One region of the Streptomyces sp. NPDC058812 genome, then DNA from elsewhere that is predicted to be linked to it. Evidence: riboswitches for the same ligand, from Rfam matches in the RefSeq annotation. Region 1 holds a riboswitch; the other holds the start of a gene.

Region 1 (3,937 bases):
GGTGTACCAGGCGCCGTTGGGGTCGGCCGGGATGGCGTTGCGGTTGGTGACGATGCCGGAGTCGAGGAGGGCGGCCTCGGCCTGGCGGCCGGTGAGGCCGTAGGAGGACGCCACGTCGATCAGGTTCAGGTGGTTGTCCGTGCCGCCGGTGACCAGGGTGGCGCCGCGCCGCATCAGGCCCTCGGCGAGGGCTCGCGAGTTGTCGACGATGCGCTGGGCGTAGTCCTGGAACGCGGGCTGCCGGGCCTCGGCGAGGGCGACGGCCTTGGCGGCCATGACGTGCGGGAGCGGGCCGCCGAGGACCATCGGGCAGCCGCGGTCGACCTGGTCCTTGAGGGAGTCGTCGCACAGGACCATGCCGCCGCGCGGGCCGCGCAGCGACTTGTGGGTGGTCGTCGTGACGATCTGGGCGTGCGGGACCGGGTCGAAGTCGCCGGTGAGCACCTTGCCCGCGACAAGACCCGCGAAGTGCGCCATGTCGACCATGAGGGTCGCGCCGACCTCGTCGGCGATCTCGCGCATGATCCGGAAGTTCACCAGGCGGGGGTAGGCGGAGTAACCGGCGACGATGATCAGCGGCTTGAACTCGCGGGCCGAGGCGCGCAGGGCCTCGTAGTCGATGAGGCCGGTCGCCGGGTCGGTGCCGTAGGAGCGCTGGTCGAACATCTTGCCGGAGATGTTCGGACGGAAGCCGTGGGTGAGGTGGCCGCCGGCGTCCAGGGACATGCCGAGCATGCGCTGGTTGCCGAAGGCGCGGCGCAGCTCGGCCCAGTCGGCGTCGGTCAGGTCGTTGACCTGGCGGACGCCGGTCTTCTCCAGGAAGGGCACCTCGACGCGGGCGCCGAGGACGGCCCAGAAGGCGACGAGGTTGGCGTCGATGCCGGAGTGCGGCTGAACGTAGGCGTGGCGGGCGCCGAACAGCTCGCGCGCGTGCTCGGCGGCGAGGGACTCGACGGTGTCGACGTTGCGGCAGCCGGCGTAGAAGCGGCGGCCGATGGTGCCCTCGGCGTACTTGTCGCTGAACCAGTTGCCCATGGTCAGGAGCGTGGCCGGGGAGGCGTAGTTCTCCGAGGCGATCAGCTTGAGCATCTCGCGCTGGTCGGCGACCTCCTGGCCGATGGCGTCGGCGACGCGGGGCTCGACGGTGCGGATGACGTCGAGCGCGGCGCGGTAGGCGGTGGACTCGGGGGTGAGATCTGCGGGCATGGGGACCTCCGGACGGTGCGGTCGGCGTTCGGGTCGGCCCAGGCGCACGGCGCTCGTCTTCTTCGGACCGCTCCCCGATGGTTGTCCATCCCAGCGCGCCAGTCACGGCCCACGCGCAGCCTACCGGGCGGCACGGAGTGCCGGGCCCCGGCGTCCACCATGCGAGCGACGGTCCTCAGAGGATCACGTGGGGCAGGAAGCGGGCGTACTCGTCCGTCACCAGGCCCGACGACTCGCGGATGCCCAGGCCCGCGGACTCGTTCTCCACGACCCACGCGCCCAGGACGACGCGGTTGCCGTCGAAGTCGGGCAGGGGGGCCAGTTCCTGGTAGCAGCAGAGGTCGGTGCGCGGGGGCGCTTTTGTGCCGGGGCGGTGGATGGTGACGCCGGCGCCCTCGCGGCCCAGGAGGGGCTTGGCGACGTAGCCGGTGGTGTGGGCCAGCTCGCGGGGGCCGTCCAGGTAGGCGGGGAGGAGGTTGGGGTGGTCCGGGTACAGCTCCCAGAGGATCGCCAGCAGTGCCTTGTTGCTGAGCAGCATCTTCCAGGCGGGCTCGATCCAGAGGGTGGTGCCGGTGCCGCCGCCGTTGTCGAGGGTGTCCAGGACGTGGTCGGCGAAGCGGTCGGTGGTGAGCCACTCCCAGGGATAGAGCTTGAAGATGCTGCGGATGAAGCGGAGCTTGCCGTCGACGAAGCGGCCGGACAGGCGGTCCCAGCCGATCTCCTCCATGGAGATCCACTCGGTCTCCAGGCCGGCCTGCTCGGCGGTCTCCTTGAGGTAGGCGACCGTCATGAGGTCCTCGCCCAGCTCGTCGGCCTCGGAGTTCGCGAAGTACAGCGGGCTGCCGGGCGGGAGGAGGGCGGCCTGCTTCTTCCAGGCGTCGATGAGGCGCTCGTGGAGGCTGTTCCACTGGTCGGCGCCGGGGAAGCTCTCCTCCATCCAGAACCACTGCGGGGACGCGGCCTCGACGAGGGAGGTCGGGGTGTCCGCGTTGTACTCCAGGAGCTTGGCGGGCCCCGTGCCGTCGTAACGCAGGTCGAAGCGGGCGTAGACGGAGGGGAGTTCGGCACGGCGGTGCCAGGCCTCGGTGACCGCCCGGACCACCCGCGGGTCGGTCATGCCGAGGTCGGCGAAGCGGCCGGCGGTGACGATGTGCTCGGCCGCCGCCAGGCACATGCGGTGGAGTTCCTCGACGACCTCCTCCAGCGCCTCGACCTCCGGGAGGGAGAAGACGTAGTAGGCGCTCTCGTCCCAGTAGGGGCGCAGGGAGTCGTCGGGGTAGCGGGTCAGGGGGTAGATGCACCCCTGTTCCTCCACCGTCTGCTGCCAGCCCGGGCGCGGCTCGGTGGTGCGGCGTTCCACGGCCGGCCTCAGCCGCCGCCGCTGCCGGAGCCGGAGCAGCCGAAGCCGCCGCGGTCGACGGCCTCGTCGCGGCTGAAGGTGCCGTAGTCGGCCCAGCCGTTGCTGACGTCCGCGTCGTAGTACCAGTCGGCGTCGGACACCTTGGACGAGCCGGGCTTCTTCTTGCCGCCCTTGCCACCCTTGCCGTACGAACCGCCGGACGAGCCCGACTTGCAGTTCTTGTCGGCGACGACCTTGTAGCCGTTGATGTAGTCGTAGCTGTCGCGGTCCACGCAGCGGCGGTCGGGGTCCGATCCGCACGCGCTCAGGGCCGCCGCGAGCACTCCCATGCCGCCGAGCACCACGGTGCTCGACCGCAGCCGTCGCCGGGTCTCTGCCATTTCCTTGTCTCCCCGTTGTCCACGCCGCTGTACGACAGTTGGGCCGATCGAGTGTACGGCCCGTGCCGCGGGTGGACTCTACGGCAGCGCCCGGCACAGCGCGTCCAGGGCCCCCGCCCAGGCGTGGTCGGGCGGGGTGCCGTAGCCGACGACGAGGGCGTCCAGCGGGGAGACGGCCGCGTCCGGGTGGCGGAACGTGGACAGGCCGTGGACGGCGAGGCCGTGCCAGGCGGCGGCCCTGACGGCCTGCTGCTCGGTGCCGGGCGGCAGTTGGAGGACAGCGTGCAGTCCGGCCGCGATGCCGGTGACGCGCACGTCGGGGGCCCGCTCGGCGAGGGCGGCGACCAGCGCGTCACGGCGGCGCCGGTAGCGCAGGCGGGCGGCCCGGACGTGCCGGTCGTAGTCGCCGGAGCCCAGGAACTCCGCGAGGGTCAGCTGGTCCAGGACGCCCGGGGTACGGCCCGCCATGCCGTCCATGGCCTCCTCGACCAGCGATGACGGCAGCACCAGCCAGCCCAGGCGCAGGCCGGGGGCGAGGGACTTGCTGGCGGTGCCCAGATAGACGACGCGGTCGGGGTCCAGGCCCTGGAGGGCGCCGACGGGCTGGCGGTCGTAGCGGAACTCGCCGTCGTAGTCGTCCTCCAGGACCAGACCGCCGGTGCGGCGGGCCCAGTCGATCAGTGCCGTGCGGCGCTCGGGGAGCAGGGGCAGGCCCAGGGGGAACTGGTGGGAGGGGGTCAGCAGGACGGCCCGGGCGGCGGCCGGGTCGTCGAGGGGGCGGGTGCCGCGGTCGTCGAAGGGCAGCGGGGGCGTGTCGCAGCCCGCGCGCCGGAGCAGCCGTCGGTGGTGGGGCAGGCCGTAGGACTCGACCGCCACGGAGCGCGCTCCCCTGTGGCGCAGCAGGTCGGCGAGCACACCGAGGCCGCCGAGGAAGCCGGCGCAGACGACGATCCGGTCGGGGTCGGCGCGCACGCCGCGGGCGCGGGAGAGG
Region 2 (3,937 bases), on a different contig from region 1:
GCGGCTACCCGGTGCGCATCGACGGCTCCATCCTCTCACTGCGGCTGCCTCCAGGGATCTCCCGCGCCGAGGCCGTCGCCTTCCACCGCGAACGCGAGCACCTCGACGGCGTGCGGCTCGGCGAGGACGGCCTGCTGCGCTTCACCTCCGGCACACACGCCGCCCTCCGCGCATTCGGAGCCGACCTGCCCACCGCCTTCCGGCCCGCCGAACTGCCCGACCTGAACCGGCACCTCCTCGGACTCCGGGACCGGCTGCGGCAGACCTCCACCTCCCCGCCCGACCAGAAGGAAAGCCCATGACCTCCACCCCCGCCACCCCGTCCCCCTACCTCCTCGGAGCCGATGACGACGAGCGCCGGCGCCTGATCTTCCAAGGAAAGTTACTGGAGGACGACACACACGCCCTACTCGACCGACTGCCGCTGCACAAGGGCGACCGGGCCCTCGACATCGGCTGCGGACCGCTCGGCATCATGGACGCACTGTCGGAACGAGTCGGGGAAACAGGCCAGGTCACCGGAGTGGACGCCGAACCCCGCATGATCGAGATGGCCCGCCGCACCATCGACGAACACCACTTGACCAACGTCTCCCTGACCAGCGCGGACGCAGCGGACACCGGCCTGCCGAAGTCCTCCTTCGACCTGGTCCACACCCGCCTGGTCCTCATGAACGTCCCCCACACCGACCAGGTCCTCGACGAAATCGTCGCCCTGACCAAGCCCGGCGGCACCGTGGCCGTGCAGGACGTCGACTGGCTGACCCGGATCTGCGAGCCGCCCCACCCCTCCTGGGACCGCCTCGTCACGGCGATCGCGGAACTCTGGCGCCGCAACGGCATGGACGTCATGCTGGGCCGCCGACTGCCCGGCATGCTGCGCCGACGAGGACTCCAGGACGTCCAGGTCCGGGCGTCAACGCATGTCTTCCAGCACACCGACCCGTACCAGACCCTGCTCGTCGACCGAGCCCAGCTGTGCCGGTCGGCCCTTACCGAGCACGGCCTCATCACCGACCCCGAACTGGACGACCACATCGAAGCACTCTCCCGGCACCTCGACGATCCCGGCACCCTGGTCGTACACGCCACACTCTTCCAAGCATGGGGAACACGGCCCACCAACGCATGACGCCCGGTCACTTACCGGGCCATCCGCTATTTGTGCAGAGCCCATGCTGTTGGAACTCACCCGCCTGTCCGTTTCCATTGAGGTCAGTGGTACTGGATTCCGAGCTGGTTTGCGGCGGCGTCCGCGGTTTGTGCGAGCAGGACGGCGATGGTCATCGGCCTGGCGCCGCCAGGTACCGGAGTGATCAGACGGGCGCGGGTGAGGGCGGTGTCGAAGTCCACGTCGCCGACGTTGCCCGGGTTGTGTCCGGCATCGATACCGTTGCTTCCTTGGCAGGCAGGAGCATCCCCACCGGTTTGCCGAGGATGACGCTGCGGCCCACCACGACAGCGTGCTTGCCGGCGAGGTCGACGTCGTATGCCTCAGCAGCCGCTGGATCCCGCCCGGCGTGCAGGACACGAAGCCCGGCAGGCCAAAGCTCATCGCGGCGCAGGAGTGCATCGTGACCCCGTCGACATCCTTCTACGGGGCGATGGCCGCACCCCCGGATCGGCGGACAGGCCGGCGAGGGTGCCGATCAGCTCGGCAGTCGTGGTGGTGGCAGGCAGACCGTTGAGCCGGGACTGGATACCTGCCTTTGCGCACCTCGCCCGCTTCATACGGACGTACGTGACCGACGCGAGGTCCTCTCCCACCAATACGGTGGCCGGACAAGGGGCAAGGCCCGTGCTCTGTGAAATCTCCGCTGCCTTGACGCAGCCTCTTCGACGACGCGCTTGGCAAGGCTGGTGCCGTCCATGAGCTGGACCGTCTGAGTCGCGGACGCGATCGTCCTCCGGGCGTTGCTGACCACTCGCCCAGGTGCACGGCAACGACGTCTCGTCAGACCGCTCCCCGGTGGTGCTCCACCTCGGCGCCAGTCACGGCCCGCACCGCACTGTAGTCGACCAGCTGCTCCCACAGCGCGGCACCCTCATTCCTGACGCGCCCACGCCCCGTTGGACGTTCACCGACCACCCCGCCCCCGTTCCCATCCAGCTCGGAGGCACTTTGACGAGTCACCTACCCCTCTTCACTCGTGAGAGAGTCTTGTGCTGTGGCCGTTGGACAGAAGCAGGCAGTGACCGATTTGCCGTGAGGGCAGGGACGGGTTCCCCAGTCGTCGGACAGGGCGTCGACGAGGAGCATGCCCCGTCCGCCGAGGCGGTCGCCGCTCGGCGGGCGCGGCGTGGGCAGGGCAGCGGCGTCGTCATGCACGGTGATGTGCAGGCAGCAGCCGTCCCAGGTCACCACGAGCCGGGCCGCGGAGTGCGCGTGGACATGGGCGTTCGTGACCAGTTCGGACACGGTCAGCAGGACGTCTTCTACCGTCTGCGGGAGGCTGTGTGTCCAGCCGAGGGCCTGAAGATGCTCGCGCGTCCAATCGCGTGCCTCCTTCGGGCCGGTGTTCATCGGCAGCGAGCGCGCCCACCCCACTGCCCGCAATGACGACTCCTCCATCACTGTGCCTCCTTACCGGCCCGGCCCCGCCCTGACATCGATGCCCCCGTGTACGCATGGTTGCGGCCCGCCGCGCTGGAGCCCGGAACGGCGGCTTGCCGTAATGCCTCTCATGGACCTCCCTGCCCACGCCGCGGCGCCTACCGTCAGACGGGAAGGCGATCCGTTGGCCAGCAGCTCAAGTGCTGGTGAGCATGCCTTCGCGCAGGCGTGCCAGAAGACGGGAGATGAGGCGGGAGACGTGCATCTGCGAGCAGCCGAGGCGTTCGCCGATCTCCTTCTGGGTGAGTTCGTCGACGAACCGCCAGTGGATGATCTGCCGGTCGCGCTCGTCCAGCTCGGCGATCATCGGGGCGAGGGCGTGGAAGTCTTCGACCAGTTCGAGAGCTCCGTCGTCGGCGCCGATGAAGTCCGCCAGCGCCGACTCGCTGTCCTCGCTGCCGTTGATGGCCGCGTCCAGGGAGGCGGAGTTGTAGCCGTTGGCCGCCAGGCGGGCCTCGACGACCTCGTCCTCCGGCAGACTCATCAGCTCGGACAGTTCCTTGGTGGTGGGGTTGCGGCCCAGTCGGCTGCGCAGCTCCTCGGTGGCCCGGGCCAGCTGGACACGGGCCTCCTGAAGCCGCCGGGGCACGTGCACGGCCCACGAGGTGTCACGGAAGAACCGCTTGATCTCGCCGACAATGTACGGCACGGCGAAGGAGGTGAACTCGACCTCGCGGGTCAGCTCGAACCGGTCGATGGCCTTGATCAGGCCGATCATGCCGACCTGGACGATGTCCTCCATCTCCTCCGGTCCACGGCTGCGGAACCGGCCGGCCGCGAAGCGGACCAGGGACATGTTCATCTCGATCAGCGTGTTGCGCGCGTAACTGTAGTCGGGGGTCCCCTCCTCCAGTATCGCGAGCTGGTCGAAGAACAGCTTCGACAACTCCCGCGCGTCCCTGGGCGCCACCTTCGACGGATCCGCGATCTCGGGTATCGCGGTGGCGCGCTCGGCGGTCTGCACGGTCGTCGTCATGATCTTCCCTCCCGGTCGACCGACCCCAGTGATCGCCGGCTCACGAACCGGCGATGCAGCGTCTACCCCGCCCCCGGCCGGGCATGCAATCCACTAACCGGCATCAGGTCGAACCGTGGAGCTAAGGGTGTTCCCGGTGAGTGTCCAACCGCGTGCTCGGCGAACGCCCGACAGATGCGCGACAGGCGCTGTCGTCGGTGATGCCGGGCGGCCGGTCGCCGTGCCTTGCGGGCCGCGGTGTCCCAGCCCTTCCAGTAGCGAGCGCAGTCGGCTCGGCGGCGATCACGGCAGTGCGGGGCGCGGGTCTTGATCTCGCGGGCGGTACGAAGTGCTTCTTCGAGGAGGCC

Evidence for each region. A riboswitch is a leader RNA that binds a small molecule or an ion and turns the genes downstream of it on or off. The one in region 1 is predicted to bind ZMP and ZTP.
Region 2: it holds a riboswitch for ZMP and ZTP, as region 1 does, so the genes downstream of both, ACFW48_RS18750 (tetrahydrofolate dehydrogenase/cyclohydrolase catalytic domain-containing protein) here and ACFW48_RS09660 (glycine hydroxymethyltransferase) in region 1, are expected to answer to the same signal.

The regions. Positions count from the first base shown of each region.
Region 1 is NZ_JBHYOB010000004.1:27,726-31,662, forward strand. Features, by position in the region: gene ACFW48_RS09660 (glycine hydroxymethyltransferase) at 1-1,206, opposite strand, end outside; ZMP/ZTP riboswitch at 1,236-1,322, opposite strand; gene ACFW48_RS09665 (glutathionylspermidine synthase family protein) at 1,382-2,566, opposite strand; gene ACFW48_RS09670 (hypothetical protein) at 2,575-2,946, opposite strand; gene ACFW48_RS09675 (PLP-dependent aminotransferase family protein) at 3,025-3,937, opposite strand, start outside.
Region 2 is NZ_JBHYOB010000008.1:185,606-189,542, forward strand. Features, by position in the region: gene ACFW48_RS18740 (hypothetical protein) at 1-302, shown strand, start outside; gene ACFW48_RS18745 (methyltransferase domain-containing protein) at 299-1,132, shown strand; partial or broken gene ACFW48_RS18750 (tetrahydrofolate dehydrogenase/cyclohydrolase catalytic domain-containing protein) at 1,216-1,871, opposite strand; ZMP/ZTP riboswitch at 1,921-2,006, opposite strand; gene ACFW48_RS18755 (ATP-binding protein) at 2,135-2,572, opposite strand; gene ACFW48_RS18760 (RNA polymerase sigma factor SigF) at 2,751-3,590, opposite strand.